Regions from separate parts of the Nocardioides zeicaulis genome, predicted to be linked through region 1. Evidence: predicted binding sites of a transcription regulator. Region 1 holds the regulator's gene; each other region holds the start of a gene.

Region 1 (10,329 bases):
CACGCTGCTCGAAGACGGTCTCGCCGGTCTTCCAGTTGGTCTGGACGACGTCGCGACGCTCCCAGGTGATGGCGTCGTAGGGGTGGGTGCCCTTGGTGCTGAAGACGCGCTCCATCTTCAGGCCCTTGCCCCTCGCCGCGCCCTTGGCGCCGGTGGAAACCGTCTCGGTCATGCCATCTCCTGTGGTGGTGGTTTCTCGGTTCGCGAGTCGTCTCGCGGGATGTTGGTGAGCCCGGCAGGCAGCTTCCCCACCACCTGCCGGGCCGTTCGTGGTCAGCCCGACTGGGCTGAGGTCTCGCTCGGACCGTCGGTGGCGCGCTCGAGCCGCAGCATGGCGATCTCGTCCTCGAAGGCCTCGACGGAGTCGAAGGCGCGGTAGACGGAGGCGAAACGGAGGTAGGCGACCTCGTCGAGCGCCCGCAGCGGGGCGAGGATCGCGAGGCCGACCTCGTTGGCGTCGAACTCGGCCTGGCCGCTCAGGCGCAGGGCGTCCTCGACGTCCTGGCCCAGGCAGGCGAGCTGGGCATCGGTGACCGGGCGGCCCTTGCAGGCCTTGCGGACGCCGGCGATGGCCTTGTCACGGTTGAACGGCTCGGTGGCGCCTGAGCGCTTGAGCACCGTGAGCTGCATCTTCTCCACCGTGCTGAACCGGCGGTCGCACGCCGAGCAGCTGCGGCGACGGCGGATCGAGCCGCCGTCGTCGGCGACGCGGGAGTCGAGGACCTTGGTGTCCTCGTTCTTGCAGTACGGACAGTGCATGGCAGCCCTCCTCCCGTCGTCAGGGCGCGCTTCGCACACCCGTACAACGGGTCCGCGCCTGTGGATCTTCCTGTGGACATCTAGGCTTGGCCTGTGCGTAGAGACCCATGGCATGTGCACCAGATGTGGATAACTACAGCGGTGTAAGTACTAGATGTAGTGGTTACCGTACGTCGCCGTCACAACGCTTGGCAAGTGAGCCGGACGGGTCAGATCGGGCTTCGGGCGTGTCGTCGGCAAAACCGCAGGTCAGTGATCGTTCGTCTATTTCCGGCCCGGCGTGTCGCGCTTCCGGTGTGCTCCGGCGGGTGGTCCTGGCGTAGTCCGAACGGGCTATTCGGCCCCTCTGGATGGATCGAGCGGGCACAATGTCCCGCGTGACGGGGAAGCGGGCGGGATCGCGGCGAGCAGCCCCCGCGTCGTCCGCCCGGACCTCTCCCCTCGCGCTGGCGATCTGCGTCGGGATCACGCTGTGCGTGGTGGCCTGGGGCTACCTCGTCTACGCCGCCATCGACTTCGGTACGGCGGCCCGCGGGGGCTCCGGCTCGTCCGCCTGGATGTTCATGGCGCTCGCCTGCCTCGGCGCGATCGCGTGCCTCTTCGTCGGCCTGCTCCTCGTCGCCCGGCTCTCCCGGACCCTCGGGATCACCCGCGAGCCCCCCGCCCCCGGCGAGGCCCCACGGCCTATCGGCGGCAAGCGCGCGGCACGCTGAGCGCCGCCTTCCGCCTTGTGCGGTATCGGTGACGTACCAGGTACGTCACAGGAACCGCACTCACGGCCGGTGTCGCTCGGATGCAGGCGGGGCAGCTGCGCAGAGCGGAAGATCCGAGCCACCGGATGGCTCGGATCTTCCGCGTCGTCGATCGGACCTAGCGGAGAACGAGCTGCGGGAGCGCCTCGACCACGTCGAGGTCCTGAGCCGCGCCTTGCACGGTGACCGTCTCGTTGATCGGCGTCCATGCTCCACCGCCGATGCGGTACTCGCCCGAGTACGTCGTGTCGAGACTGACCGTTACCGGGTCCGCCTGCGTGTAGACGTGGGTGACGTCGAGGTACGGGTTCGGACGCCCCGGGCTGGCACTGTCGACGCCTGTGCCATCACCGAAGTGGAACCGGTACGTAACCTGGACGGCCCGGATCTCGACCTGACGGCCTGCAATGCGGACCGTCTGTGTGATCGGCTGGTCGTCGTCGGTGTAGAAGTTCGTCTCGAAGTTGACCAAGGTCTTGCCGCCCGGTGGCTGAACGACCAGCTCGGAGGCTGGCCACTCGATCCGCTTGAACTGCCTGATGATCAACGCGAGGACGTTGACCTCATCGACGTCGGCTTCAGGGACGCAGACGTCGCCGACGTCGACACCGTCCATGAACACGTCGTGGACAAAGCCGCTCGCACCGTTCTCCACGCATTCGACGTGGTCCGCACAGATGCCGCCGTTGCCGCACTGGATCGTGACCACCCAGGTGTGTGTTACATCAGAGCTAGATGAGCTCTGGAATTCCGCATAGGTCCACTGGCATTCAGCGTTGACTCCAAGAATGCCGACCTGGCTCGAGCACCCATCGGCGGTCGCGGTTTCGCTCAGAGCCATGAGCCCTCCGGAGGCCAGGAGGAGGGCAAGCAATAGACGGATCATCGTCTCGCGTACGCGGCTACGAACCATGCGCCTGGCTCGCCATTGAGCGTCAGCTGATACTGGCCAACACCGCTCGGCAGTCGCTGATCGACTTGTCCGTTCTTCAGCCGCACCACCGTTTCAGGGGTATCTAGATCCAAGTTGAATGTTGGCGGATCATCCGCAACTGACTTCAACAGGCTGATGGTCGCGCCGCCAAACTCGATAGACCCGCCCGCTTCGTAGATCGACTGGACCTGATCGGCGGCCTGACCACAGGACTGGCACTGACGCGAAAGCTTCCGGAACTCGGCGACTTCACCGGTCTGCTGCATTTCGTTGCTCACCTGGACCCACCGGCGTACAAAGTCCTCCGCGCTCTCGGCCTCCGCCGTCTCGGACTCCGTCGGCGAGGGCGAGGCGCTGGTCGGGTCGGGCATCTTCGGCGTGGGGCTGGGCTCGGGGTCGCCGTCGGAGCACCCGGCCAGCAGGAGCGGGGCGAGGACGGAGAGCGCGAGCGCGCGGCGTACGTGCATGAAGGGCCTTCCCGAGACAACGTCAGCACCGGTGAAACTACCCATCCGGAGCTGCCGAGAAACAGTCCCAGGAGCCGATCTGTGGACAACCGCGACCAGGGTGGCGGCAGACGACACCCGGAGGAGGCCGGCCCGTGTCGTATGCCGCCACCCTCACCACGGCAGCCCGGCAAGCTGCGTAGCCGACACATCGGAGATCGACTCGCTCAACCTGCTCCCGACATGCGCCGAGGGGCGGGCCTGGTGGCCCGCCCCTCGGTCTTCCCCTTGGTTCCACCAGCCGGGGTCGAAGCGGCTGATGGAGGCCTCGCGCGTCAGTCGGTGACGACCGGGACGCGGAGCTTCTGGCCAGCCGAGAGGCTGGCGGACTCGAGGGCGTTGAGCCGCTCGATCTGATCCATCGCGGAGCGGACGTCGCCGTCGGTGGAGATGTCGCTGGCGATGTCCCAGAGGGTGTCGCCCGGGGCGACGGTGACGACCTCGGTCGGGACCTGCTGGCCCGCCGAGTCGGTGCCGACGGCGCCGCCGGCGAGCATGACCGCCACCCCGAGGACCAGGAACAGCGAGGTCAGGAAGACCACGAGCCGGCCGCGCCGGGTGAGCCGCACCGCCGAGCGACGGGCGGACGTGGCGGTGAAAGCGGGGGAAAGGCTGAGGGTGCTCATCGTGGCCTCCTGGGGAAGATCAGCCGGGTGTCTCGGTCGAAGGAATGTCTAGTGATGACCACCGACAGTGGGTCGGTCTCGCTCAGACGTTCGATCGAACGTGTGTACGACGATAGAGCAGGTGTTCGAACAGATCAAGGACCTGGGCGAACAAATGTTCGACGGCCCCGAAGGCGGCTCAGCGCCGACGCATCGACCGCCGCCCCTGGGCCGCGAACAGCCCCACGACGTGCGGCGCCGCGCCGGGTGTGAGCGCGGCAGCCCGCGCCACTCCCCCGCGCCAGCCCGGCACGGTCCGCACCACCCGCCGCGAACCGAGGAGGGCGACCGCGGCCGTCGCGACCTGGTCGACGGTGAGGATCGGGCCGCCCGAGTGCACCAGCTGGGCTCCCATCCCGTCGGGGTCCTGCGCGGCGAGCATCGCGGTGTCGGCGCCGTCAGGGCACAGCGCGTGCACCCGGACCCCGCGGGGCGCCTCGGCGTTGACCGAGGAGCTCAGCGACACCACGCCCGCCTTCGTCGCTGCTACACGCTGTAGCCGGGGGCCGGGGTGAGGCCGGCGAGCGAGGCGACGTTGACGACGTCACCTCCGGCGGGCCCGAACGCGTCGAGCGCCGCGCGGGTGCCCCACATGGTGCCGAGGAGGTTGACCTCGACCAGGCGGCGCACCTGCTCGTCGGTCAGCGCGACGAGCGTCCCGTCGTCGCCGACCCCGGCGTTGTTGAACCAGGCCGCCAGCGGGGCGTGGCGCGCAGCCTCGGCGGCCACCGCCCGGTGCGCGTCGGGGTCTCGCACGTCGTGGACCAGCCCGGCCGCTCCGATCTCTTCTGCGGTCGCGGTGACCGCCTCGGAGACGTCGGTGACCACGACCCGGTGACCGCGGGCGACCATCCGCTCGGCGATCGCCCGCCCGATCCCACGCGCCCCACCCGTTACCACACAGCTCGTCGTGCCCACGCTCGCCATGCGGCCGACCGTAGCGACACGCGGGTTCGAACAGGTGTTTGATCCGCGGGCGTCCGCGGCGCTACGGTGGCCCCACTGCTCCGGGTGGACGGAGCACGACACCAGCAGCACACCAGCAGCACGTCAGCAGGACACCGTGCCGGGAGGACTGAGCCAGATGGCCAAGCAGGACGACAAGAACGTCATCGAGATGCCCGACGGCCCGCCGGACGCCACCGGCCTGACCCCGCGCCAGCAGCGCGTGCTGGCCACGATCAAGGACTCGATCGAGACGAAGGGCTACCCGCCCTCGATGCGCGAGATCGGCCAGGCGGTCGGGCTCACGTCGTCCTCCAGCGTGGCCCACCAGCTGCGCGTGCTCGAGGGCAAGGGCTTCCTCAAGCGCGACCCCAACCGGCCCCGCGCGCTCGAGGTGTTCCTGCCCGAGGTGATGGCGGCGCGCCGCTCGATCTCGAGCGCCGACGAGTCGAGCGTCGACGAGACCGGGATCGGCGACGTCTCCCCCACCGCGGTCAACATCCCACTCGTGGGCCGCATCGCCGCCGGTGGCCCGATCCTCGCCGAGGAGCAGGTCTCCGACGTCTTCCCGCTGCCCAAGCAGCTCGTCGGTGACGGCACGCTCTTCCTCCTGGAGGTGTCCGGCGACTCGATGATCGACGCCGCGATCTGCAACGGCGACTACGTCGTGATCCGGCAGGAGCAGACGGCCACCAACGGACAGATCGTTGCGGCGATGATCGAGGGCGAGGCGACCGTGAAGACGTTCCAGCGCAAGGACGGCCACGTCTGGCTGCTCCCGCACAACAGCGCGTACGACCCGATCCCCGGCGACAACGCGACCATTCTTGGTGTCGTCACGGCGGTCCTGCGCAGCCTCTGAGGCACTCCTCGCCCGGCCTTCCGACGGCCCTCCACCCTGCGGGGCGGAGGGCCGTTGATTGTGGTGCACCGAGCGGACACGATGGCGGGACCACCCATCGCGAGGAGCCCGCATGAGCCAGGTCCAGGAGTCCTACGACTACGTCGTCGTCGGCGCCGGCGTCGCCGCCACGAGCGCCGTGAAGGGGATCCGCAGCCAGGACCCCTCCGGCACGGTCGCGGTCCTCGGCTCCGAGCCCGACAGGCCGGTCTACCGACCCGACCTGTCGAAGGCCCTCTGGCTCGACGCCGAGAAGAGCCTCGACGACTCGTGGCTCTCCGGCGACCTCGAGGACGACGACGCGGTCGACCTCCTCACCGACACGACGGTCAGCGCGATCGACCCCGGTGCCCACGCCGTACGCCTCGCCGACGGCACGACCGTCACCTACGGCAAGCTGCTGCTGGCCACCGGTGCCGAGCCGCGCACGCTCGACCTCCAGCCCGGCCCGCGCGTCCTCTACTACCGCACCGCCGCCGACTACCAGCGGCTGCGCACCCTCGCCGGCCCCGACAGCCACGTCGTCGTGGTCGGCGGCGGCTACATCGGTTCGGAGATCGCCTCGGCCCTCGTGCAGAACGACGTCTCCGTCACCCTCGTGCTCGACCTCGAGGACGTGCAGGAGCAGATGTTCCCCCGTGCGCTCGCGGCCAGCCTCACCAAGGCGTTCACCGACCGCGGCGTGACGGTGGTGCACGGCTCGGTGAGCGCCGGCGAGGACACCGGCGACGGCGTGCGGATCCGGCTCGACGACGGCACCGAGGTGGTCGGCGACGCAGCCGTGGTCGGCGTCGGCGTGCAGCCGCGCACCGGGCTCGCCGAGGCTGCCGGGCTCGAGGTCGACAACGGCGTCGTCGTCGACGAGCACCTGCGCACCAGCGCGGAGGACGTGTACGCCGCGGGCGACGTGGCGTCGTACCCCGACGCCCTCCTCGGCCGACGCCGCGTCGAGCACGTCGACCAGGCCGAGAAGTCCGGCGAGCACGCCGGCAAGGTGATGGCCGGCGCCGGCGAGGCCTACGAGTACACCCCGATCTTCTGGTCCGACATCTTCGACGCCGGCTACGAGGCGGTCGGCGAGACGAAGTCCGACCTCGACATGGTGGAGGACTGGAAGGACGGCCAGCTCGGCACCGGCGTCGTCTACTACCTGAAGCAGGGCTCCGTGCGCGGTGTGCTGCTGTGGAACGTCTGGGACAGCACCGACCAGGCTCGCGAGGTCATCAGGGAGACGCGTGACGCGCCGCTCGACGACCCCGAGGTGCTGCGCGGCCGGATCCCGTTCGGCTGACGGGGTCTCGAGGCTCGTCGCCGGAGCTCCTCGCACCCCGGCGCCCGGTGTAGCCTCGCGGCGATGTTCGAGCACGCCGGCGCGACCCCGTCCCCCGAGGTGTTCCGCACCCGTCCGGGCAACCGGCGCCGGCTCACTCCGCCGGGCGAGGCCGAGCTCGACCGGCTGGGGCTCGCCGGGGAGGCGTCGGCGTGGCTCAGCCCGCTGGCGTACAACCTCACGGTGAGCCACAGCCACCGGTTCGTCTGGTACCGCGTGGCGAAGGTGGCGACCCGGACCATCCGCCACCACTGCGAGAGCCATGGCGTGAGCCTGGACGTGGACCACGCGATGCGGGTCAGGTACCCCCTGGCCAGCTTCACCGACTACTTCACCTTCGCCTTCGTGCGCGACCCGCTCGACCGGTTCGTCTCGGCGTGGCGCGACAAGGTCGTCGGAGCCAACTACTACTCCTTCGACGACGCGACGCACGCCCGGATGCAGACGGTCGAGGAGTTCGCCCGCTGGACCGCCGCGCAGGACCTGTCGGCGGTTCCCGGCACCGACCAGCACCTCACCCTGCAGAGCCGGATGATCGATCTCAACCGGGTCGACTTCGTCGGGCGCCTGGAGACCTTCGACCGCGACTTCGCCGAGGTGTGCGAGCGCATCGGCGCGCCGACCGTGCCGACCGCCCCGCGGAACCAGACCGCGCCCGGCGGGCAGGACCGCCGGGTCTCCGACGAGCTCCGCGCGCTGGTGACCACGATGTACCGCCGTGACTACCAGCTCTTCGGCTACGACCCCGACCGCCCGTAGACCGGAGCCCGCCATGACGCTCGCCCAGCCCCGCTTCGCCACCACCAAGCTCACCGAGGGCTACGACGTCGGCGAGGTGGACGACCTCGTCGACCGGGTCCTCGCCGCGCTCGCCCAGGAAGGCCCGGCCATGACGGCCGAGCAGGTGCGCGACGTCCGGTTCACGCCGGTGCGGCTGCGCGAGGGCTACGCGATGGGCGACGTCGACGACTGGCTCGACCAGGCGGTCGTCGCGCTGCGCGCGCAGGCGAGCGGCGTACCGCCCGAGGTCGCCGCGCCCGACACCGGCGCGGCGTACGTCCCCGCCGCACCCCGCCCCGACGCCATCGCGCGCGCCGACGACCGCTCCACGCGGGTGGCGATGGCGTGGGGTCTGGCCGTGGTGGCCGTGGTGCTGCTCCTGGTCGCCGTGCTCTGACCCGGCTCAGCCGGCGCCGAGCCGCTTCAGCGCCTGGCGCACCAGCGCCGGGTCGGTGGTCGACCACATCGGCGGCAGCGACGCCTTGAGGAACCGGCCGTAGCGGGCGGTCTCGAGGCGCGGGTCGAGGACGGCGACGACGCCGCGGTCGGTGGTGGTGCGGATCAGCCGGCCGGCGCCCTGCGCCATCAGCAGCCCGGCGTGGGTCGCGGAGACCTCCATGAAACCGTTGCCGCCACGGTCGTCGGCGGCCTTCGCGCGCGCCGACATGAGCGGGTCGTCGGGCCGCGGGAACGGGATACGGTCGATGATGACCAGCTGGCAGGTGTCGCCGGGCACGTCGAGGCCCTGCCACAGCGACAGCGTGCCGAACAGGCAGGTGTGGGGGTCCTCGACGAACTGCTTGGCGAGCTCGGGCAGCTGGGCGTCGCCCTGCGCGAGGGTGGTGAGGTGCGGCAGCCGCTGGCGTACGGCCTCCGCCGCCGCCTCCGCCGCGCGACGCGAGGAGAACAGGCCGAGGGTGCGGCCGTCGAGCGCGTCGACGAGGTCGCAGATCTCGTCGAGCTGGGCCGGCCCGAGCCCGTCGCGGCCGGGCTGGGGCAGGTGGCGGGCGACGTAGAGGATGGACTGCTGGCCGTAGTCGAACGGCGAACCGACGTCGATGCCCTTCCACGGCAGCGCGCCCTCGGCGTCGGTGGTGGCGACTTGGTGCCCGAGCCGCTCGGTGGGCTTGAGGCCCAGCGAGGTGGCGACCGCGCCGAACTCGCCGCCGAGCATCAGCGTCGCGCTCGCGAAGACGACGGTCTTGTCGGTGAGCAGCTTGTCGCGCATCTGCCCCCACACTTGGAGCGGCGCGACGTGGAGCCGGGCCGGGAACCGGTCGCGGGCCTCGCCGAGCCACAGCACGTCGCGGTCCGAGCCGGCCGCCATCCGCTCGGCGTTGACGAAGACCTCCTGCACCATGCCCTTGGCCTGGGTGCGCCCGGCGTCGGCGTCGCCGTCCTTGCCCTCCTTGCCCGACTCGCGCGGGAACGCCGACAGGGTCGCGCGGGCGGCGTCACGGACCGCGACGAGCGCGTCGGAGAGCTGTGGCGGGACCATGTCGATGCGACCGGCCGGCAGGGCCGCGAACGCCTCCGCGAGCTGGCCGGCGGCGTCCTCGAGGTCTCCGGCCGGGTCGCCCCCGGCGTCGTCGGCCCAGCGGCTGGCGCGGCGCGCGGCCCGCTCGACGTCACCGGCGCCGAGCTCGTCGGTGGCCGCCTGGGTGACGCGGGCGACCAGCTCGTGGGCCTCGTCGATCACGACCGTGTCGTAGTCGGGGATCATCGGCACGTCCTCGATCGCGTCGATCGCGAGGAGGGAGTGGTTGGTGACGATCAGGTGGCTGCGCTGGGCCTTCTCCTTGGCGAGCTCGGCGAAGCACTCCTGGCCGAACGGGCACTTGGTCGCGCCGAGGCACTCGCGGTGGTTGACCGAGACCTGGCGCCACTCGCGGTCGGTGTGGCGCGGGGCGTTGTCACGCTCGCCGCTGCCGCCGGCCTCGGACTCGTCCTCAGCCCACTGCCGCAGCTCGAGGACCTTCTCGGCCATCGAGCCCATCGGCACGTCGACGAGGGTGCCCTGGTCGTCGGGAACGCCGGCGCGGACGCGGTGGAGGCAGGCGTAGTTGGAACGGCCCTTGAGCACGGCGTAGGAGGTGTCGATGCCGGGGACGTCCTTGACCGCCTCGACCAGCCGCGGCAGGTCCCGCTCGACGAGCTGGTGCTGCAGCGCGAGGGTCGCCGTGGCGACCACGACCCGCTTGTCGTGGAGGAGCGCAGGCACGAGGTACCCGAGGGACTTGCCGGTGCCGGTGCCGGCCTGCACGAGGAGGTGGCGGCCCTCCTCCATCGCCTCGGCGACCTCGGTGGCCATCTGCACCTGGCCGTCGCGCTGCTGCCCGCCGAGCGCGGTGACGGCCTTCGCCAGGACCTCGGTGACGGGGCTGGCGGCGGTGGCGGTCTCGGGCACCAGAGAACCCTACGGGGCCGCCCCGACACCGCGACGTACGCCATCCACAACGCGCCGTGGCGGGTGCGGGTCGCCGCGTCCACGGGGCTACTCGAGCGGACCTGTGTCCGCTCGACGCACGCCATGGCGTGCGTCAAGCGTCAAAAGCGTGCGTCCAGTCGGCGTCGGTCAGTACTTCTTGCGGCCGATCTGGCGCTCGATGCGGCGCTCGGGCTGGCCGAGGATCCGGGCGAGCAGCTTGACGCGGTACTTCCAGGCGACGACGCCCAGCACGACGATGAGGAGGAGCCACAGCATGGGACGAAGGTACGCCGTGGCGGCAACTCCTCGTGCGTTCCCCGCGGTTATCG
Region 2 (10,329 bases), 860 kb from region 1:
GCCGACCAAGGGGTCGCCGGCAGCGCCGGGCGCTGCTGCGCGGGCGTGCTCGGGTGGCTCCACTCTCGACCTCCAACACCGGGCGGGGAAGGATCCGGCCCGCTCATCGTACGGAAGCCTCGCCCGGCGCCCTGCTCAGGCGCGGTCCCGGCGTGGCGCAGGCGCCCTCAGGCGGGCGGCCGTCCCTCCTCGAGGCGCCGCCGGATCGCCTCCACGTTGCGCACGTAGGTGCGGGTCTCCGCATAGAGGCCGTGCGCGCGCACGGCGCCGAGCCCCTGGTAGTACGCCGCGACGACGTGGCGCCGCCGGTCGGTCTCGCGGGCGAGCACCCGCAGCAGCAGCGTCCCCGCGGCCGCGTTGTCGCGCAGCCGGTGCAGCCGCAGCGGCCGGCCGGCGTAGCCCTCCATCCATCGGGCCGTCGAGGGGAGCACCTGCATGGCGCCGACGGCGTGCGCGTCGGAGACCACGTCCATCTGCCAACCCGACTCCTGCCACGCCACCGCGAGCGCCAGATGGGGGTCCACGCCGTGGCGGCGCGCGGCGTCGGCGACCGCGCGCCGGACCCGCTCGCGGCCGGGGTCCGGGTGCCGCCGGCCGGGTGCGCCCCTCGCGTCCTCGCTGCCGGTCGTGCCGCGCCGGGCGTCGACCACGGGCACCACGAGGCGCTGGCCGACGGTGAGGCGGCCGTCGCGACCGAGGTGGTTGAGCGCGACCAGCTCGTCGGTCCACGCGTGGAACCGCACGGCCAGGCCGGTCGCGGTGTCGCCGGGGCGCACGACGTACGACACCGCGGTGCGCCCCGCCGGCAGGTCGGTGCGGGCGCCGTCGGCGTGGTCGGCTCGCGCCGGAGCGGCGAGCGGCGACGCCAGCGTGGCGGCGAGCGCCGCGGCGGCGACGAGCACCGCGGCGGGCCGGAGACGGACGGAGGTGAGGGCTGTGCTGGGGGCTGTGCTGATGGCGGGGGTGGGGGCGGGGGTGGCTCGGGGCACGGGGGCTGCTCCTCGTCTGGTCCGCTGCGCCCGCGGTCCGAGGCCGCGAGGGGGAAGCGCGCGAACGAGCACTCGACGTTACCGACGGGCCCGGTGAGGGCCGAACCGCCGGGTGGGTCGGGCGTGTCGGCCGTGACAGACTCAGCGCCATGAGTGACGCCCCCCTCGCCGATCGTGACCTCGCCGCCCTCGTCCCGGAGTGGCTCGACTGGGCACAGGTCGCCGGGCTCCTCGGCGTCACCCCGTCGAAGGTGCGCTCGATGGTGCGCGACCACGAGCTCGCGCAGGCGGTGCCGGTGCCCGGCGCCGGCCCGAAGATCCCGGCCGACTTCATCCAGGACGGCCTCGTGGTCAAGGGGCTGTCCGGCCTGCTGATGATGCTGCACGACCACCGCTTCGACGACCGCGAGTGCATCGCGTGGCTGTTCACCGACGACGACCTGCCGGGTCGCCCGATCGACGCGCTGCGGGAGAACCGCGGCAGCGAGGTGAAGCGCCGCGCGCAGGTGCTGGAGTACTGATGGCCGACGCTTCGGGCCGCCGGCGCTACCAGTGGCTGCTGCTGCTCGTCGCCGCCGTCCTGCTGCTCGGCTGGGCGGTCACGGGGGGACTGGGAGACAGCGACAGCGGCGGCGACCCGGACCGCAGCGTGGCCGTCGACCGCTCCTCCGCGAGCCCGACGGGCGGGTCCGGCGGGGCGGGCGGGGCGCCGACCGCCGGCTCGTCGACCGACCCCGCCAGCGGGCTCCCGCTCGTCGCGCTCGACGACCTGCCGCCCGAGGCGGCGGAGACCGTCGACCTCATCGAGCGCGGTGGACCGTTCCCCGAGCCCGACCACGACGGCGGGGTCTTCGGCAACCGTGAGGGGCTGCTGCCCGACGAGGACGACGGCTACTACCGCGAGTACACCGTCCCGACCCCCGGCTCGCCCGACCGGGGGGGGCGCCGGATCATCGCCGGGGACGGCGGCGAGCTCTACTGGACGGCCGACCACTACGCGTCGTTCGCACGGATCGTGGTCGGGTCGTGAGCGGTCTCGCCGCGGTGCTAGCCGGACGCCACGAGCCGGGCCTCCACCGCTGGCACGGCGCGGCCGACGTCGCCGACGTGCGTCATGCGGTGGAGCACGCGGGTTGGGGGTTCGGCCACGTCGACGGGTGGACCGTCGCCGACACCAAGGCCGGCTTCCTCGACGCCGTGGGTATCACGCTCGGCTTCCCCGAGTGGTACGGCCGCAACTTCGACGCCCTCGCCGACTGCCTCCACGACATCGGCGCCGGCACCGACGGGGTGGTGCTGCTGTGGGACGGCTGGGCGACCCTCGCCCGGGCCGACCATCGCGCCTTCAGCGTCGCCCTCAGCGTGCTGGGGTCGCGGGTCGCTGCGGACCGCGGCGTCCCGTTCACGGTGCTGCTGCGCGGCGAGGGACCCGTGGTCCCCGGGATCACCAGCCTCGACTGAGGTGCCGCGGGCGGCTCAGACGGTGCGCTGGGTGACGGCGGCCGCGAGGTCGGTCAGCACGGCGCGGGCGGTGTCGTCCACGTCGGCGGTGCCGAGCGCCTGCACGGCGCGCTCGGCCAGGTGCTCGATCACCTCCTCGACCTGGGCCCGGGCTCCGGAGGCGTCGATGACCAGGCGCAGCTCGTCGACCTCGGCGAGGGACAGCGGCGTGCCCAGCGCCGCCTCGAGGCGCGCGGCGGCCGCCGGGGGCGCGGCGTCGAGGGCCAGGGCCACCAGCACGGTGCGCTTGCCCTCGACCAGGTCGTCGCCGGCCGGCTTGCCGGTCTCGACCGGGTCGCCGAAGACGCCGAGCAGGTCGTCGCGCAGCTGGAACGCCTCGCCGAGCGGGAGGCCGAAGCGGCTGAGCTGGGCGAGCTGGCCGGCGCTCGCGCCGGCGAGGCCGGCGCCGATGTGGAGGGGACGCTCGATGGAGTACTTCGCCGACTTGTAGCGCAGCACGGTCATGGCGGTGTCGACGTCGGCGTGGCCGCGCGCCTGGACCGAGACGTCGAGGAACTGCCCCGCGATCACCTCGGTGCGGCACTGCTCGAAGAGCGTGAGCCCCGGCGCGACGTCCTCGTCGGGGAAGCCGCTGTGCCGCAGCAGGTCGCCGGCCCAGCCCAGCAGCAGGTCGCCCAGCAGGATCGCCGCGGCCGCACCGTACTGGGTGGGGTCGCCGCGCCAGCCGGCCGCGCGGTGCTCGGCCTCGAACGCTCGGTGCGTGGCCGGCCGGCCCCGGCGGGTGTCGGAGGCGTCCATGAGGTCGTCGTGCACCAGCGCGCTCGCGTGGAGGAGCTCGAGCGAGGCGCAGGCGCGGGCGAGCGCCGCCTCGTCGGCGACCTCCGGGCGGATCGCGCGGTGCCCCCAGTGGCAGAAGGAGGCGCGGAACCGCTTCCCGCCGCGCACGGACGTGCGGGCCTCGGCGACCAGGCGGTCGGCGTCGGGACCGAGCGGCGCCAGCTCGGCGGCGCGCTCGTCGAGGAACGCGTCGAGCACCCCCTGGACCTGGTCGCGGAGGTCGGCGGGGTCCCAGCTGGTCACGCGGGCGAGCCTAACCAGTGGACGAGGGCCCGGGCGCATCGCCGGTCTCCGTAGGCTGGTGCCATGACGACCGGACGGGGCCTGAGCATGCGCGAGCTGCTCGCACGCGGTGAGCGCTCCTTCTCCTTCGAGTTCTTCCCGCCCAAGGACGAGGCCGGCGAGGAGCAGCTGTGGCAGGCGATCACCGAGCTCGAGCCCTATGGCCCGACGTTCGTCTCGGTCACCTACGGCGCCGGCGGGTCCACCCGTGACCGCACCGTCGCGATCACCGAGAGGATCGCGCGCGAGACCGGCATGCTGCCCGTCGCACACCTCACCTGCGTCGGCCACACCGTCGAGGAGCTCCACGCCATCCTCGACGACCTGTACGCGGCCGGCGTCCACCACGTCATGGCCCTGCGCGGCGACCCGCCGGGCGGCCCGGGCTCGGCCTGGACGCCCACCGACGGCGGCCTCACCCACGCCGACGAGCTCGTCGCCCTGATCCGCGGTCGCGCCGACATGCGCATCGGGGTGGCGGCGTTCCCGGAGGGCCACGTCGACGCCGTCGACCTCGAGCAGGACGCCCGCGTCCTGCGCGCCAAGCACGACGCCGGCGCGGAGTTCGCGGTCACCGACATGGTGCTGCGGGCCTCCGACTACGTCGGCCTCGTCGAGCGGGCCGCCGCGGCGGGCGCCGACCTCCCGATCATCCCGGGCATCATGCCGATCCTCAACCTCCGCTCGATGGAGCGGATGGTCGAGTTCTCCCGTCGCCAGCTGCCGCGCGAGGTCGTCGACCGGCTGGCCCCGCTGGCCGACGACCCGACCGCGCTCCGCGCCGAGGGCATCGCCATCGCCACCGAGCTCTGCGAGGCGCTGCTCGACGCCGGCGCGCCCGGTCTGCACTTCTACACGCTCAACCGGTCCAAGGCGACGCGCGAGATCTTCGCGAACCTGCGCATCACCGTCTGACGGCGGCTCCCGGCGCCGCACTAGGTTGACCGCATGCGCACCGTCACCGTCACCGGGACCGGCACGAGCCACGTCGTGCCCGACACCGCGGTCGTCCGCGTCGCGGCCGTGTGCCGTGGTGCCGGGGTCTCCGAGGCGTACGACGCGATGGTGGCCGCCGCGACCACCCTCGTCGAGGTGGCCGGCCGGCACGCCGACGGGCGCCGCGTCGCCTCGACCGGCATCACCGTGTGGCCCTTCCACGACCACGAGGGCCGGCGCGAGGGCTACGAGGCGCGCCACGGCTACGCGATCGCCTGCCCCGACCTCGCCTCGGCCGGCGCAATGCTGGCCGCGCTCGCCCGCGAGGTCGGCGATGCGCTCGCGGTCGACGGCCTCGGGCTCGAGGCGACCGACGGCGCGGTGGCGGGCGGCCGGGCGCGCGAGGCGGCCTTCCACGACGCCCGTGAGCGCGCCGCGGCGCTCGCCCGCATGTCGGGCGCGGGCCTGGGCGCCGTACAGTCGGTCGTCGAGGGCGACGGCGACGGCCGACCGGTGCCGCTCGCCAAGGTCGCGCTCGCCTCGACGGGCGGGATCGAGGCGGGGGAGTCGACGGTGACCTCGGTGGTCACGGTCGTCTGGGAGCTGCTGTGATCAGGCGCGGCCGACGAGCTCGGCCACCAGCGCGGCGCTGAGGCCGGCGAACGGCAGGCCGGGCCCGGTGGTGGCGTGCGCCCCGGCCGCGAGCACCCCGTCGACGGGTGTGCGGGGCCCGAGCCGCCTGCGTGCCGACCGGGGGCCCGCCCACGCGACGCCGTGCGGTGAGCCGCCCCAGAGCGCGACCAGGTCGCGCGGGGTGCGGTCCACGCGTGCCACGACCTGGCGGCGTACGTCGATGCCGTGGCGGGCCAGCGCGGTCAGCGGGTCTTCCCACATCCGCCCTCGGGCGAGCAGCGTCCAGGCGGCCCCGCCGTCGGGGGCGCGGCCGCCGGTGCGCAGCACCAGCAGCGGGTCGCCGTGCAGGACCACCTCGTGCGCGAGGTCGGGGACCGCGCCGGAGAGGCCGAGGTGGTGCACCAGCGGCGGGAACGCCGGCGTCGTGCGCCGCACGTGCGGGGCCAGCACCGGCAGGCGGCGCGGGTCGACAGCGACCACCACGACGTCGGCGTCGAGGTCTCCGCCGTCGGTGGTGACGGCCGCGACCCGACCGCCCCGGACGACGAGGTCGCGCGCCTCCGTGCCGGTGCGCACGTCCACCCCCCGCAGGGCCAGGCGGCCGGCCATCGCGGTGCCCAGCGCGGCCAGGCCGCCGGGCACGGTCCACGCCCCGAAGCGCTGCTCGAGGTAGGAGTCGAACCCCGCCCAGGCCGGGACGTCGCGCAGCTCGTGGCCGTCCATGACGAGCCGGTGGCCGGCCACGAGCCGAAGCCGCTCGTCGCCGAACGTGCGCCGCAGACGGGTGCGCAGCGACTCGCGCCGGTCGAGCAGGGCGGTGAGCTCGCGTGGTGCGACGTCGGCGTCGTGGGGTCGCTCGAACCACTCCCGGCGCAGCACCTCCCACACCTCGCCGTAGCTCGCGGCGTGGTCGACCCACTGCCGGCCCAGCCCGGGACCGAGGGCGTCGACCGCCTCGAGCTGGGCGGCGCGCGACCCACCGGGGAGCCGCAGGACGGAGCCGTCGGCGAAGCGGTGCTCGCGCACGAGCGGCAGCGGCTGCAGGTCGACCTCGCGCTCGAGGGGGCGGCCGGACTTGCGGAACAGGTCGCGCACGACGGCCGGGAGCAGCGTGCTGGTCGGCCCGGCGTCCCACCCGAAGCCGTCGCGCTCCACCGTGGTGAGCGCTCCGCCGAGCTGGTCGCCGCGCTCGAGCAGGGACACGGTGTGGCCGAGCTTGGCCAGCCGCGCTGCGGCGGCCATGCCGCCGAAGCCCCCACCCACCACCACGACGCGCGCCACGGGGGAACCCTAGGTCCTCGGCGGGGCCGCTCAGGCGACCGGCCGGGCGGGGTCCCGCCGCTTCCACCGGCGCCAGCCGCGCCGGACCACCCGACCGAGCACGACGAGGAGGACCAGCCCGAGGACGAGCAGCACGCCGGCCACGCCGGCGGCGGTGCGCGGGTGCTCGAGGGAGAACCAGACGACGGCGAGGACGGCGGCGTCCTCGGTGATGCTCGCCACGACGTTGGTCACCGGTTCGGGCGAGGAGTTGAGCGCGAGCCGTCCACCGGCCTTCGCGAGGTGGCTCAGCAGGGCGGTGCCGCCGCCGACGACGCCGCCCACGGCCTGGTCGAGCGAGGTGGCGTCACCGGCCAGCAGCACACCGATGACCGCGCCCGCGGTCGGGCGGATCGCGGTCGAGACGGCGTCCCAGGTGGAGTCGACGTAGGGGATCTTGTCGGCGACGAACTCCATCGCGTAGAGCAGGGCCGCCACCGCCAGCACGTCCCAGCGACCGAGCACGTCGGGGACGTCGGCCAGGTCGCCGAAGCGGTCCGCCAGCCCGAGCACGAGCACGACCAGGTAGGCGTTGATCCCACTCGCCCACCCGCTCGAGAAGGTGAGCGCCAGCGCGTCCACGGCTCAGGCCTGCTGTCCCGTGGAGCTGGCGGGCGGCTCGACGTCGACCTCGGTCGCCCCGGTCAGCGCCACCAGCTCGTCGTAGGTCGTGGAGAACACCGCGGCCGGGTGGCCGGCGGCGGCCCACACCACGGGGTGCCGGCGCAGCCAGGGGTCGATCCAGGTGCGGACGGGGGCAGGGTGGTCGATCGGCGAGACCCCGCCGATGACCTGCCCGGTGTGCTCGCGGACGAACTCCGGGGAGGCGCGCCGGAGCCGCTCCACGCCGATCCGCTCGGCGACCGCCGCCGTGTCGACCCGGTGCGCCCCGGAGGTGAGGATGAGGACCGGCTCGCCGCCTGCGTCGAAGAGGAGGCTGTTGGCGATGGCACCGACCTCGCAGCCCAGCGCCGCCGCGGCGAGTGCCGCGGTGTGGGCGCTGTCGGGCAGGATGACCACCTCACCCGTGCCGCCGCGCCGGGTGTGCTCGCCTCGAAATGAGGTGATGGATGCGTGCTCGCTCGACATGATGCGAGCCTAGCGACGAGCGACGACGAGCAGACGACGAGCAACAGGGGAGTGTGGATGGCGCGCGAGGTGCCGGGTCCGGTGGTCAACAGCGTGCGGGTGCTTCGCCTGATCGTGGCCACGGCCGGGGTGATCACGCTGCTCACCTGGCTGATGCGCGACGACGTGATCCTCGGCTGGGCGGAGGGCAACCCGTCGGCGCAGGAGATCCTCGCCCAGGGCGGCATCGACCAGCTCCGCGACAGCCCCATCGTGCCCGGCTTCGTGGCGCTGTCGGTCGTCGCGTTCTGCGCCTTCGCCGCGCTCGCGGTGGTGCTCGGCTCGTTCTTCCGCGGTGGCCACGGCTGGGCGCGGCTGGTGCTGACGGCGACCGCCGGGATCGGCGTCCTCGTCGGTGCGGTGGCCCTCGACTCCCACCTGCCCGCCATCTTCGTCGTCCTGGCCGCCCTGGTCATCGTCGAGGGCCTGGTGCTCGCCGTCCTGCTCTGGCACCGCGACACCACCGCCTGGCTCCGCAGCTCCTGACGCGCCCGGTCCACACCGGAGCGGCGCCCCTTGACGCGTTGTCGGTGGAGGGGAGTAGCGTTCGGGTTGTTCGAACAGTTGTTCGATGCGGCCCGGGTGGCGGTGACCTCGACCCCCATCTCCGCCCGGGTCGCCCCCGGGGTCGACGGATGTGTCGAGGAGGCGCGATGAAGGAGTACGACGACCCCGTCGAGGTACGACGGGGTGAGGCGGAGGACCCGGAGCAGTTCCTGTGGCGGGGGCGGTTGTGGAAGGTGCGTGCGGTGCTGGCCCACGGGGTGGGCACGGGCCCGCGGTGGCAGGCAGCGGTGCCGGGCCACGACGCGGCGCCGGCGCAGCCCGGACCCTCGCCCGAGACCTCGGCTGCGCGCGAGCTCTGGCGCGTCGAGGCGGGTCGCGGGATGGCCGGCTCGGTGCGGCTGGTCGACGGTGCGGAGCCCGAGGGGCTCGGGGTCTTCGACCTGTCCTTCGACCGGACCGACGGGCGCTGGCAGCTCGTCGGCTGCCAGGACTGAGGGGGACGACGATGGGCTACACCTCCGCTCCCTCCGGTGCGCTGGTCCCGGCCAGCGCCCACCACTACCTCGGTCGGTCGGCCACCTCGCTGAGCGAGGCGATCACCGCCCGTGACGTGCCGACGCGCTACGCCTGCGCCCACGTCGCCGCCCTGTGCGCCGCGGCGGCGCTCCTCGCCGCCCGTGCCCGGCCGGCGCCGCGGGGGCGCCGCCAGAAGAACGCCTGGGTGCTGCTGGCCGAGGTCGCCCCCGAGCTGTCCGAGTGGGCGAGCTTCTTCGCGGCCGGGGCGGCCAAGCGCGCGGCCGCGGAGGCGGGGTCGACGCGCGCCGTCACCGAGCGAGAGGCCGACGACCTGGTGCGTGACGCCGACCGCTTCCTCGCGGTCGTCGAGCAGGCCCTGGGCCTGGTGCCCCACGCCAGCGTGGCCTGAGGTCCGGCCGTGCGCCACGCACTAGGGTTGCCGGCATGCAGCAGTCCTCCGCCAGCGACCGTCGCCAGTCCGTCCGTTCCGGGGTGGTCTGGGACGGCGTGCGCGGGGTGCTCGGCGGTGAGGCGTTCCGCGACCAGCAGGCGCTCATCGTCGACGTCGGCGGCGGCACCGGAGGCTTCGCGGTCCCGCTGGCCGAGCTCGGCCACACCGTCCAGGTCATCGACCCCAGCCCCGACGCGCTCGCCTCGCTCGACCGGCGCGCTCGCGAGCGGGGGGTCGCCGACCGGGTCAGCGGTCGGCAGGGCGACCTGTCCGACCTGTCCACCCTGGTCGCCGAGGCAGACCTGGTCCTGTGCCACGGGGTCCTGGAGATGGTGGACGACCCCTCCGCCTCGCTCGCCGCGATCGCCGGCGTGCTGCGTCCCGGCGGTCACCTCAGCCTCCTCGTCGCCCAGCGGCACGCCGCGGTCGTCGCGCGAGCGATGGCCGGACACTTCGCGGCCGCGCGCGAGCTCCTCGACGGCGACGCCCCCGCGGGCCGCGGCGGTCGGCGCTTCACCCACGACGAGCTGGTCGCGTTGCTCGGGACGGCCGGGCTGCGCCCCGAGGCGGTCCACGCCGTGCGGGTCTTCGCCGACCTCGTGCCCGGGAGCCTGCTCGACCTCGAGGCCGGTGCCACCGCCGCCCTGGTCGAGCTCGAGCGAGCCGTGGCGACGCGGCCCGAGTACCTCCCCCTCGCCACCCAGCTCCACGTGCTCGCCGCGCGCTGACGCGGGCCGGGCCTCCCCGTGCAGGGGACGACGGTGACCGACACGCCGCTCCTGCACGTCGACATGGACGCCTTCTACGCCTCCGTCGCCCTGCGCGAGCGACCCGACTTGGTCGACGAGCCGGTCGTCGTCGGCGGCAGCGGGCGCGGGGTCGTGCTGGCGGCCAACTACGTCGCGCGGCGCTACGGCATCCGCTCGGCGCTGCCCATGGCCCGGGTGCGTCGGCTGTGCCCCCACGTGGTGGTCCTGCCCCCCGACTACGACACCTTCACGACCGTCTCGGCGTCGGTGATGGAGACCTTCCGGGAGGTCACCCCGCTGGTGGAGGCGATGTCGCTCGACGAGGCGTTCCTCGACGTGCGTGGCTCGGTGCGCCGGCTGGGGCCGCCGGAGCAGATCGCCGAGCAGCTCCGCTCGCGCATCCACGACGAGCAGGGCATCACCTGCTCGGTCGGGGTCGCCTGGTCGGTGTCGGTCGCCAAGGTCGCCAGCCGGCGGGCCAAGCCCGACGGCGTCGTGGTGGTGCGGCCCGCGGAGGTCA
Region 3 (10,329 bases), 600 kb from region 1:
CCCGACCCTGACCGTCGTCGCCGGGATCCCGAGCAGCCAGGTCGCGGCGGTCGACAACGCGGTCGCGATCACCGACACCACGACCGACGACCCCGAGCCGGCGAACGACACCGACGCGGTGTCGACCGCACCGGACGCCGAGGCCGACCTCGGCCTGGCCAAGACCCGCCTCGGCGAGGTCGTGGCCGGCCAGGACGCCACCTACGAGCTCGCGGTGCACAACGCCGGCGACTCCGACGCCCGCGGCGTCGGCGTGACCGACGACCTGCCGGCCGGCCTGACCTACGTCGGCAGCACCTCCGTCGCCGGGTCCTGGACCTGCGCGGTCGCCGCGGGCCGCGTGAGCTGCGACCTCGCCGGCACCCTCGCCGCCGGGGCGACCGCCACCGTCGAGGTCCGCGTCGCCGTCGCGTCGTCGGTCACCGGCTCGGTGGTCAACGCCGCGACCGTGCACTCCACGACGCGCGACCCCAACCCGGCCAACGACACGGACGACGACGACTCCTCGACGGACGTCCGGGCCGACCTGGCGATCGCCAAGGACCACGCCGGCCGCGTCCTGGCCGGCGGTCGGGTCACCTACGCGCTGCGCGTCACCAACGAGGGACCCTCCGACAGCGCGGGTCCGATCGTGGCGACCGACGTCCTCCCGGACGGCATGACGCTGGTCTCGGCGACGGGCGCCGGGTGGACCTGTGGACCCGCGGCCGGTGTGTCGGTCTCGTGCAGCCGCCCCGGCCCCCTGGCAGACGGCGCCGCGGCCCCGGTCATCACGGTCGTCGCCGACGTCGCGGCCGACGCCGGTCCTGCCACCCTGGTCAACCGCGCCACCGTCGACGGTCCCGCCGACCCGAACGTCCTGAATGACACCGCCTCCGACCCGACCGTGGTCGAGGACGAGGCCGACGTCGCGATCACCAAGACCGCGACCGACCCGACCCCGGTCGCCGGCACCACGACGGCCTTCGAGCTCGTCGTGTCCAACGCCGGCCCCAGCGACGCCGACGACGTGCGCGTGGTCGACGACATGCCCGCCGGCCTGACGGCCGTGGCCGCGTCGGGGGACGGCTGGGCCTGCACCGTCACCGACGGGTCGCTCACCTGCGAGCGCCCGACGCTCGCCGCCGGCGCCAGCGCACCGGTCATCACGGTCCGGGCGGCGATCGGCTCGGCCCTGCCCGCCGGGACGGACATCGTCAACGAGGCCCGGGTGAGCACCTCGACCGACGGCGACCTGCCGGGTGACGACACCGACGACGCCGCGCTCTCGCTGCGGACCGCCACCGACCTCTCGGTGACCAAGACGCACACCGGCCGCGCCGTGCCCGGCACGTCGATGCGCTTCACGCTCGTCGTCGGCAACGGCGGACCCTCCGACGTCGCCGGGCAGGTGTCGCTGGTCGACACCCTGCCGGACGGCATGACGTACGTCTCCGCGAGCGGCGTCGGCTGGTCGTGCGACGCCGTGGGTGACCGGGTGACCTGCCTGCACGACGGGCCGCTGGCCGCGGGGGAGCAGCTGCCCCCGGTCGAGCTCACCGTGCAGCTGGCCCCCGACGCCACGGGCGACCTCGTCAACCGGGCGGCCGTGGAGCCGCGGGCGGACGACACCGACGCCGCCGACGACACCACGACCGACACGGTCACCCTCGAGCCCGAGGTGGACCTGTCGCTGGTCAAGACCCACACCGGACCGGTGCGCGTGGGCGAGGAGCTCGCGTTCACGCTCACGGTGCGCAACGCCGGACCGTCCACGGCGACCGGCGTCGCCGTCCGTGACCTGCTGCCCGAGGGCCTGGTGCCGGTGTCGGCCGCCGGTCGCGGCTGGACCTGCGCGGCGGCAGCGGTGACGTGCACGCTCGACGCCCCGCTCGCGCCCGGCGGCGCCGCGGCCCCGCTGACCGTGCGGGCCACCGTCCGCCCCGCTGCGTACCCCATGGTCACCAACGTCGCCACGGTGTCGTCCGACGGCACCGAGACGGCGCCGCAGGACAACACCGGCCGCGACGGGGTGGAGGTCCCGGCGCTGTCGGACCTCACGCTCGACAAGTCCCACCAGGGTGACGTGGTGGTCGGCCAGACCGTCCGCTACTCCCTCCGGGTGACCAACGCCGGACCGACGGCCGACCCCGGCCCGCTCACCGTGACGGACGTGCTGCCGACCGGGCTGTCGTTCGTGTCGGGCTCGGGCGAGGGCTGGACGTGCGTCGGCGGTGCCGCCGTCGTCTGCACCCGCGAGGGCGCCCTGGCCGCCGGTGCGTCGGTCGACCTGGTCGTCGAGGCCGCGGTCGGCCCGGACGCGTACCCGTCGGTGCGCAACGTGGCGTCGGTGGACTCCCCGGCCGAGGAGACGGACCTGACGAACAACCAGGACGACGACGTCGCCCCGGTCGTCCCGGTGTCCGCGCTGTCGCTGGACAAGGAGGTCCGGTCGCAGTCCGCGTCCGGCCGCGTGGTTTACGACATCGAGGTCACCAACGACGGGCCCAGCCCCAGCACCGACCCGGTCCGGGTGGTCGACGACCTGCCCGCCCAGCTCGAGCTGGTCGAGGCCAGCGGGACCGGCTGGGAGTGCACCACGCAGCGCGACGTCGCCACCTGCACCCACGCCGCCCCGATCGCGGTCGGCGACACGGCTGCCTTCGTGGTGACCACCCAGGTGCGCGAGTCGGCCCGGCCCGGACAGCAGGTCGTCAACACCGCGGTGCTCGACGGCCCGGACGGCAGCGCCGACGTCAGCGACCAGGCGGTCGTCGAGGTCCTCGACGAGCAGGCCGTCGGCGACGACGACGGCCAGGACGCCGGTGGGAACGCCGGCGGTGGCGGGAACGGCGACGACGTGAAGGGCGAGGACGCGGGCGGCCCGACCGCCGGACTGCCCGACACCGGCGGCCCCGCCTGGTGGCTCGGCGCGCTGGCCGCACTGCTGGTGCTCACGGGTGCCGGACTGGTGACCGCGGCGCGCAGGCGGGCCTGACCCGGCCGCGGCAGCCGGTCCTCCTCGGCCGATCGGACGAGGAGGACCGGCCCGCGGGCCGAGGCGCCCGGCCCCGCCCCGGCGCGAGGCTCGTCGTCATGACGACGACTGCCCCGCCGCGCACCGGCGCCCCCGTCCGACCCCGCCGCGACGGCTGGATCCCCGCCAGCCTGCTGGCGCTCGCCTTCGTGCCGTCGGCGTCGGGTGCGGCCCGCCTCGTCGACCTGTCCGGTGGGCGCACAACGGAGAACGCCCGCTTCTTCGACCTGCCGGTGCCGATCCTCGTGCACATCTTCGGCGCGACGACCTTCCTCCTCCTCGGAGCGCTCCAGCTGTGGCCGTCGTTCCGACGCCGGCGGCCCACGTGGCACCGGCGGAGCGGCCGGGTCCTCGTGCCGGCGGGCATCGCCGGCGGCCTGGCCGGCATGTGGATGGCGGTGTTCTCCGACCTCCCGGCCCACGACGACACGACGCTGATGTGGCTGCGGCTGCTGTTCGGCACCGTGATGGTCGGCGGCCTCGTGCTCGGCCTGCGGGCGATCCGCCGACGCGACGTGCGCACCCACCAGCGCTGGATGGCGCGCTCCTACGCGGTCGCGCAGGGTGCCGGCACCCAGGCGCTGTTCCTCGGTCCCTACGTGCTCGTCGCCGGCCAGCCGGCCGGCACGTTCAAGGCCGTCGTGATGGGGGCGGCGTGGGTGGTCAACCTGGCGGTCGCCGAGTGGCTGGTCAGGCGCTCCGAGCGGCGGTCCGGGCAGCCGTCGCGGTGAGTCAGTCCAGGCGCCGGGTCTGGTAGGCCCAGAGCGCGAGCTCCACCCGGTTGCGCACGGCGAGCTTGAGCATCAGCGAGCCGAGGTGCGTCTTCACCGTGCTCAGCGAGACGTGCAGCTCGGCCGCCACCTCGTGGTTGGTCAGCCCGCGGGCGACCGCGAGCAGCACGTCCTCCTCGCGGTCGGTCAGCGGGGTGGAGGGCGGGGCGGGGGCGTCGCGCGCGGCGTACGCCCGCAGCAGCCGGGTGGTCACGGCCGGCGCGACCAGCGACCCGCCGTCGGCCGCGGCCCGCACGGCGTGCGCGAGGACCTGCGGTCCGCAGTCCTTGAGCAGGAAGCCGCGGGCGCCCGCCTGCAGCGCACCGTAGACGTACTCGTCGAGGTCGAACGTCGTCACCACGACGACCGCCATCGGGTCCGCGACCCCGGGACCCGCCAGCAGCCGGGTGGCCTCGATGCCGTCCATCCGCGGCATCCGGACGTCGAGCAGGCACACGTCGGGACGCAGCCGACGGGCCTGCTCGACGGCGTCGCGGCCGTCGACCGCCTCGGCGACGACCTCGATCCCGTCCTGGGCGCCGAGGATCGTCGCGAGCCCGGTGCGCACGATCTCCTGGTCGTCGGCCACCAGCACCCGCACCGTCACCGCACCGCTCCCGTCCGACCGCCGCGAGCGGACCGGTCGTCCCCGTCGGGCAGGACGGCGTGCACGCACCAGCCGCCGCGCGGGTCCGGCCCGGCGCTCAGCGTGCCGCCCAGCAGGGTGGCGCGCTCGGTCATCCCGACCAGGCCGAACCCCTCGGCACCCGGCGGGTGGGCGGCCCCGTCGTCGGTCACCACCAGCTCGACCTCGTCGTCGCGCCGGGTGACCCTCACGTCGACCCTCGTCGCGTGGCGCGCATGGCGGCGGGCGTTGGCCACCGCCTCCTGTGCGATCCGGTGCAGCGCGGCGGCGACGGTGGGGGACAGGTCCGCCACGTCGTCGAGGTGCACCCGGACCGTCGGGCCCCCTGCGGTCGCCGGCGCGGCGAGCCCGGCGAGGTCGTCGAGCGGCCGGTCGGGCGCGGCCCCGTCGTCGCGCAGCGCCCGCACCACCGTGCGGGTCTCGGCGAGGGTCCGGGTGGCCTCCTCGTCGATGCGCCGCAGGGCGTCCCGGGCCGCCGCGGGGTCGACGTCGGCCACCGCGAGACCGGCCTGGGCGCTGATCGCGATCGCGGTCAGGTGGTGGGCCACCGTGTCGTGCAGGTCGCGTGCCAGTCGCTCGCGCTCCCCGCGACGTACGTCGTCGAGCTCGCGCACCCGCAGCATCGCGCGCGACCTCAGCGCCACCCCGAGCGCGACGGCGGCGACCACCACGGCCGAGCCGCCGACGCGGTCGCCCGCGGCGAGGTCCTGCACCGCCAGGGACGTGGCGGCCACGAGACCGAACAGCGCCAGCCCGACCGCGGCCTCGCGACCGGGAGCCCACCGGGCGAGCGAGTACGGGATCACCAGCGCCACCGCCGCCGCGCTGAGGTCACTCGCAACCGTGCCGGACACCTGGCCGACGACGGCGAGCGCGACCGCCGTCGCGGTGAACACCACCACCGGCACCAGCGGCCGCGACCGACGCAGGGGCAGGGTCGGCAGCCAGGTCAGCAGCGCGGCCAGCGACAGCCAGCGCCACGCCGGGGCGGGCTGGGTCAACGCCGCCTCGAGCACGCCGCAGACCCCGAACACGACGACCAGACCGAGGTCGACCCGCGCCGGCCGCACCGTGACCGCCCCGTCCGGAGGCGCGGGCAGGCGCCACAGCTGGCGCAGGACGGTGAGCACGCCTGAACCGTAGTGCCGTCGGGGTCCGAGACGGATCGGCCGGATGACCGAGGGGTCAGCCTCACGTCCGCCGCGCGAAGCGCACGTCGCCGTCGGGCATCCGGTCGCAGGCGTATCCGGGGTCGTGGGCGCGGTGGTGGTGGTGGGAGCAGAGGAGCACGCCGTTGGCGAGGTCGGTGGGGCCGTCGGACGACCACGGCAGCCAGTGGTGGGCCTCGGCCCAGGTGCCAGGGACGTCGCAGCCCTCGGCGCGGCAGGTGCGGTCGCGCAGCAGCAGCGCACGACGCTGTGCGGCGCTGAAGAGCCGGCGGGCACGACCCAGGTCGAGCACCTCGGAAGCACCGCCGAGCACGGCCGGGACGATCCCGGCGTTGCACGCCAGCCGCCGGACCTCGCCCGCGCTCAGGTGTGCGCCGGCGCACGGGTCGTGGTGCGCGTCGCTGGGCACGGTGCCGGCGCCGAGCAGGTCGCCCGCGCCGAGCCCGGACTGCAGCGAGGCGAGCGGGATCGTCACGACGACGGTCGTGGCGTCGCCCCCGTGCAGCGGCAGCCGGCGCGGGTCGAGCGCCTCGACGAGCTGGCCGAACGCCTCGCCGAGGCGCCGCGGGTAGGGGAGCCGGGCGACCGGGTCGTGCATGCTCGGATCCGTGCTGCGGCCCTCGTCGCTGTCGGCGGGCGAGTCCTCGCGTCGCGGGTTGGCGAAGGCCTCGAGGCAGTGGGCCAGGCGCGTCGCGACGGCGTCGGGGAGGATTCCTGACAGGCGTGTGGTGCCGTCGCCCAGGCGCCGCAGGGAGACCCGCGTCCGCCGGCGTGCCTCCGACTCCTCGGCCTGCAGGCGCCTCGCCTCGGCCTCGTCGGCGATCTGCGGTGCAACGACGGTCAGTACGTGGCGACCGATGCGGGCCAGCTGCTTCGGGGCGAAGCGCGCCGCGTGGTCGACCAGTGCGCGCTCGGCGACGCCGACGACCTCGGCGGGCACGCTCGCGGGGAGGTCGTCGAGCGCTCGCACGACCACGTGGGCCTGCGGTGGCGTCATCTCGCCGGCCCACAGCGCTGCGCCGACCTCCGGGCGGGCCCGGTCGAGGGCGAGGGCGAGCCGGAGGTCGGCGCGAGCGTCCTCAGGGCGCAGCCGCGCCTCGCGGGCGAGCCAGTCGGCGACGTCACGCGCGCCGGTGCCGGCGGCGACGTCGTCGGCGTCGGCCATGATCCGCAGCCGCAGCTCGGTCAGGCGCGACTCGAGCCGCACCAGCTCGCGCAGCGCCTCGGCCTTGTCGGTGGCAGACATGAAGGTGGGGCTGGTGTCGGCGACGGCCTTGAGCGCCTGGTCGACGAGGCACGCGCTGGCGAGGATCGGGTGGGTCATCCTGAGCTCCTCGCGTGGTCGTGACCTCCATTCTCCTCCCGCGGCACCATAATCGCCAGTGTGTTCGAACGCTTGTGGAGAACGTCGCACAAACGCAGACGCGCCCGGCAGCCACCGAGGTGGCCGCCGGGCGCGTGCGAGGCGTTCAGGGGTGGTGGACCGACGCGGTCAGCGCACGAGGCGCGCGACGCACCGCTGGCCCGGGCGGGTGGCCCGGAAGACGAACGCGTCGGTGCCCGCTCCGTCCGCGACCTTGCGCTCGACGGAGAACGAACCGCTGCGACCGGCGGTGCGGGCCGTGCCGCTCGCGACGCGCGACCCGTCGTGCTGCAGCTGCCACGACCACTGCTGACCGGCGCGGCTGTCGACCTCCGCCTCGACCTCGATGCGGCCGTCGTCCTCCTTGGCCTTGATCGACCAGCGGGCGCCGCCGGCGCAGGACCCGGTGCGCTCGACCCGGTCCGCGTCGCCGCGGGCGGACCGTACGGGCAGGGGGGTGGGGTTGGTGGGGTCGGGCGGGACGGGCAGCGACCCACGGACCTGGTTCTGTGCCTGGCACTGGCTCGTGCAGCTCGTGGCGCCCTGGGAGAGCTCGATGGCGTCCTCGCCCAGGACGCCGCCGAGGCGTCCGCCCGAGGTGACCGACCAGCGGGTGGTCCGCCCGTCCTGGAACAGCTTCGTGGCGACCTGCGGGCTGTCCTTGCCCAACAGCATCTGGTGGGCGTCGGGGCCGGAGGTGACGGCGTCGGTGCCGTTGCCGAAGTTGATCTTCCCCGTGAAGGCGTTGACGAAGTAGAACAGGCCCGGGCCGAGGGTGTGCACGAGCTCGACGTTGGTGCCGAACTCCGGCTCCATCTGGAAGATGCCGCCCTGCGGGGCGTCCTTCGCCTGGATCTTGAGCTTGCCGGCGGCGGTACCGAGGATCGCGGTGAGCGAGGCGTCCTTTACCTCCAGCTGGCGCAGCACCGGGCTGCGGAGCTGGGCGGGGGTGAGGACGGGGGTCTTGGAGGCGAAGACCACGGTCGGCGAGGTCACCATCCGCTCGGGCGACGGTGCCCCGGTAAGGGTGTAGTCGACGACGCCCAGGGTCGCGGGGTCGATGACGAACGACGTGTGGACGCCGCTCACCCGGATCGGGCCGGTGACCGCGAGGTCCTTGAGCTTCAGGTCGCGGCCGGCGGCGACCTCGTAGGTGCGGGTGCCGATGGTGACGGCGTAGTGGCCGGCGGAGGTCGTCGTGCCGGCGCCGCCGCCGTTGTCGTCGCTGCCTCCGTCGTCGCCGCCCCGTGCGTGGGCGGCCTGGGCGGGGACGAGCAGGGCGAGGGTCGCCAGCGCGATCGCGCTGTGACGGAGCTGCATCGTGGGGTACTCCTCGAGTCGGGCACCGGGTGCGGTGCTCGACCAGTACAGGCGCGACGAGGTGCAGGTCGCCAGATGTCCGTAGGTACTAGGACCCCCGGCCAGCCGACGTCCGGCAGGCGGCTACGGCGCGAAGGGGGAGCGGCGAAGGCTCTCCGGGAGCGGGGCGACCCCGGGTCCGCCGGCGTGCACCCAGTCTGCGATCGCGCCGGCCTCGTGCCGACCGTTGAGCAGCCCGAGCCACACGGGCCTGGCGCCCGCGCGACGTGCGCCGGGCGACGGACTCACCACCACGACGTCGGAGCGCTCGCACGGCCCGAGGCAGTCGGTGACCCGCACCGTGGCCCCCTCGCCGACCAGGGCCCGCAGCCGCTCTAGCCGGGCCGGGTGGTCCACGCCCGGACGCTTCTTCGTCGTGCCGCAGCAGCAGCCGCGGCACACGGTCACGGTCGGGACGCCGTGGGAGGAGCCAGTGGGGCAGGCGGAGGGGGAGGCGGAGGGCGGGCCCTGCGTCGTCGTCATCGGTGGCCTTCGATCGGGGTGTCCCGGGCCGGGAGCAGGCGACGACGGCGGTCGTGGCCCACGCCCCGCGATCGCGACAGCGGCATGGACGTCCACGCCCGACGCGGTATCCCGACTCGCCGACGGATCGGCTCACGGTTGCGCGACAGCGCCGGAGTCCCACCGGCTTCCCCTCGTCGGGCTGACGATTCGTCGCGATGCTAGTACGCCGCCGCCCCGGCCCGGCCTCGCGGACCTTGACAGGCAAGTGAGCGCTTGCCTAATGTCACGGCGTGCCCGACATCTACAAGGCGCTGGCCGACGGGACGCGCCGGGCGCTGCTCGACGAGCTGGTGGAGCGTGACGAGCAGACGCTCTTCGAGCTCTGCTCGCGGCTCGCCGTGAAGCACGGGCTCACCCCGACCCGCCAGGCGGTCTCCCAGCACCTCGACGTCCTCGAGGCGGCCGGCCTGGTCAGGACCGAGCGCCGGGGCCGCTACAAGCTCCACACCATCGACACCGAGCCGCTCGCGCAGATCGCGCAGCGGTGGCCCGACCGGAAGGCAGACACGTGAGGCTCCAGACCATCAGCATCTTCGTCGACGACCAGCAGCGGGCGCTCGACTTCTACACCGGCACGCTCGGCTTCGAGGTCACCGCCGACGTCCCGCTGGGCGAGCACCGCTGGCTCACGGTGCGGCTGGGCGCCAGCGACGCCGCCACCGAGGTGTCCCTCGAGCCGAAGGGCCACCCCGCCGTGACGCCTTTCACCGACGCGCTCGCCGCGGACGGCATCCCGTGGTGCGTGCTGGGCGTCGACGACATCGAGGCCGAGCACGAGCGCCTCACCGGCCTCGGCGTGACCTTCACTCAGCCCCCGACCGACGTCGGCCCCGTCGTCGTCGCCGTCCTCGACGACACGTGCGGCAACCTGCTCCAGCTCGCCCAGGTCGCCGGCTGACCCCGGATCGGTCCCGGGTCGCCCCCACGCGCCGATCCGGCGTACGAGGGGGTCGCGCCCGTACGATCGGTCCGTGACGACGTCCCCGAAGGCGCCGCCTCCCGGGCTCGCGGTGGGTGGCTACACCCTCCGCGCCCGCCTCGGCGAGGGCGGCATGGGCGTGGTCCACCTCGGCCAGAAGCCGGGGGAGCGGCCGGTCGCGATCAAGGTGCTGCGCCCGCACGTCGTCGGCGACGACGAGGCGCGACGCCGCCTGGCGCGCGAGGTCAGCTCACTGAGCCGCATCCGCAGCCGTCGCGTCGCGGAGATCGTCGACGCCGACCCGTGGGGCGAGATCCCCTTCGTCGCCACGCGCTACGTCCCCGGCCTGTCGCTGCACGACCACGTCCAGGAGGAGGGGCCGCTCGACGGCGAGGACCTGCTGTGGTTCGCCGACTGCCTGGCCGAGGCGCTCGACGCCGTGCACTCCGTCGGCGTCCTGCACCGCGACGTGAAGCCGTCCAACGTGATCATGGAGGGCCGCACCCCGATCCTCATCGACTTCGGCCTGGCCCGGGTCGCGGAGGACTCGCGGATCACGATG

Evidence for each region. The regulator LexA, encoded in region 1, represses DNA repair genes until DNA is damaged. The targets are predictions, from matches to a motif close to TCGAACANNTGTTCGA.
Region 2: ACFFJG_RS02260 (DUF6504 family protein) is a predicted target of LexA. The motif match lies at 8,143-8,158, and genes of this name have one in related genera.
Region 3: ACFFJG_RS03550 (HNH endonuclease signature motif containing protein) is a predicted target of LexA. The motif match lies at 6,978-6,993, and genes of this name have one in related genera.

What each region holds. Positions count from the first base shown of each region.
Region 1 is NZ_JBHLXH010000001.1:1,308,725-1,319,053, forward strand. Features, by position in the region: partial or broken gene ACFFJG_RS06445 (vitamin B12-dependent ribonucleotide reductase) at 1-172, opposite strand, end outside; gene nrdR (transcriptional regulator NrdR) at 274-759, opposite strand; gene ACFFJG_RS06455 (hypothetical protein) at 1,137-1,472, shown strand; gene ACFFJG_RS06460 (hypothetical protein) at 1,630-2,220, opposite strand; gene ACFFJG_RS06465 (hypothetical protein) at 2,394-2,912, opposite strand; gene ACFFJG_RS06470 (LysM peptidoglycan-binding domain-containing protein) at 3,227-3,577, opposite strand; gene ACFFJG_RS06475 (SDR family oxidoreductase) at 3,756-4,085, opposite strand; gene ACFFJG_RS06480 (SDR family oxidoreductase) at 4,103-4,543, opposite strand; gene lexA (transcriptional repressor LexA) at 4,701-5,423, shown strand; gene ACFFJG_RS06490 (NAD(P)/FAD-dependent oxidoreductase) at 5,536-6,753, shown strand; gene ACFFJG_RS06495 (sulfotransferase family protein) at 6,817-7,551, shown strand; gene ACFFJG_RS06500 (DivIVA domain-containing protein) at 7,565-7,969, shown strand; gene ACFFJG_RS06505 (ATP-dependent DNA helicase) at 7,976-9,982, opposite strand; gene ACFFJG_RS06510 (hypothetical protein) at 10,148-10,276, opposite strand.
Region 2 is NZ_JBHLXH010000001.1:453,322-463,650, reverse strand. Features, by position in the region: partial or broken gene ACFFJG_RS20665 (protein kinase domain-containing protein) at 1-63, opposite strand, end outside; gene ACFFJG_RS02315 (transglycosylase SLT domain-containing protein) at 168-989, opposite strand; gene ACFFJG_RS02310 (Rv2175c family DNA-binding protein) at 1,139-1,510, shown strand; gene ACFFJG_RS02305 (guanyl-specific ribonuclease) at 1,510-2,019, shown strand; gene ACFFJG_RS02300 (barstar family protein) at 2,016-2,450, shown strand; gene ACFFJG_RS02295 (polyprenyl synthetase family protein) at 2,466-3,530, opposite strand; gene metF (methylenetetrahydrofolate reductase [NAD(P)H]) at 3,594-4,484, shown strand; gene ACFFJG_RS02285 (SIMPL domain-containing protein) at 4,518-5,117, shown strand; gene ACFFJG_RS02280 (phytoene desaturase family protein) at 5,118-6,419, opposite strand; gene ACFFJG_RS02275 (DUF4126 domain-containing protein) at 6,450-7,040, opposite strand; gene ACFFJG_RS02270 (YbaK/EbsC family protein) at 7,044-7,547, opposite strand; gene ACFFJG_RS02265 (hypothetical protein) at 7,605-8,072, shown strand; gene ACFFJG_RS02260 (DUF6504 family protein) at 8,240-8,587, shown strand; gene ACFFJG_RS02255 (SAV_6107 family HEPN domain-containing protein) at 8,599-9,018, shown strand; gene ACFFJG_RS02250 (methyltransferase domain-containing protein) at 9,054-9,788, shown strand; gene dinB (DNA polymerase IV) at 9,822-10,329, shown strand, end outside.
Region 3 is NZ_JBHLXH010000001.1:704,289-714,617, reverse strand. Features, by position in the region: gene ACFFJG_RS03570 (hypothetical protein) at 1-2,977, shown strand, start outside; gene ACFFJG_RS03565 (DUF2306 domain-containing protein) at 3,076-3,747, shown strand; gene ACFFJG_RS03560 (response regulator transcription factor) at 3,749-4,393, opposite strand; gene ACFFJG_RS03555 (sensor histidine kinase) at 4,390-5,562, opposite strand; gene ACFFJG_RS03550 (HNH endonuclease signature motif containing protein) at 5,624-6,925, opposite strand; gene ACFFJG_RS03545 (hypothetical protein) at 7,094-8,284, opposite strand; gene ACFFJG_RS03540 ((2Fe-2S) ferredoxin domain-containing protein) at 8,408-8,806, opposite strand; cobalamin riboswitch at 8,912-8,978, opposite strand; gene ACFFJG_RS03535 (ArsR/SmtB family transcription factor) at 9,079-9,360, shown strand; gene ACFFJG_RS03530 (VOC family protein) at 9,357-9,746, shown strand; partial or broken gene ACFFJG_RS03525 (serine/threonine protein kinase) at 9,820-10,329, shown strand, end outside.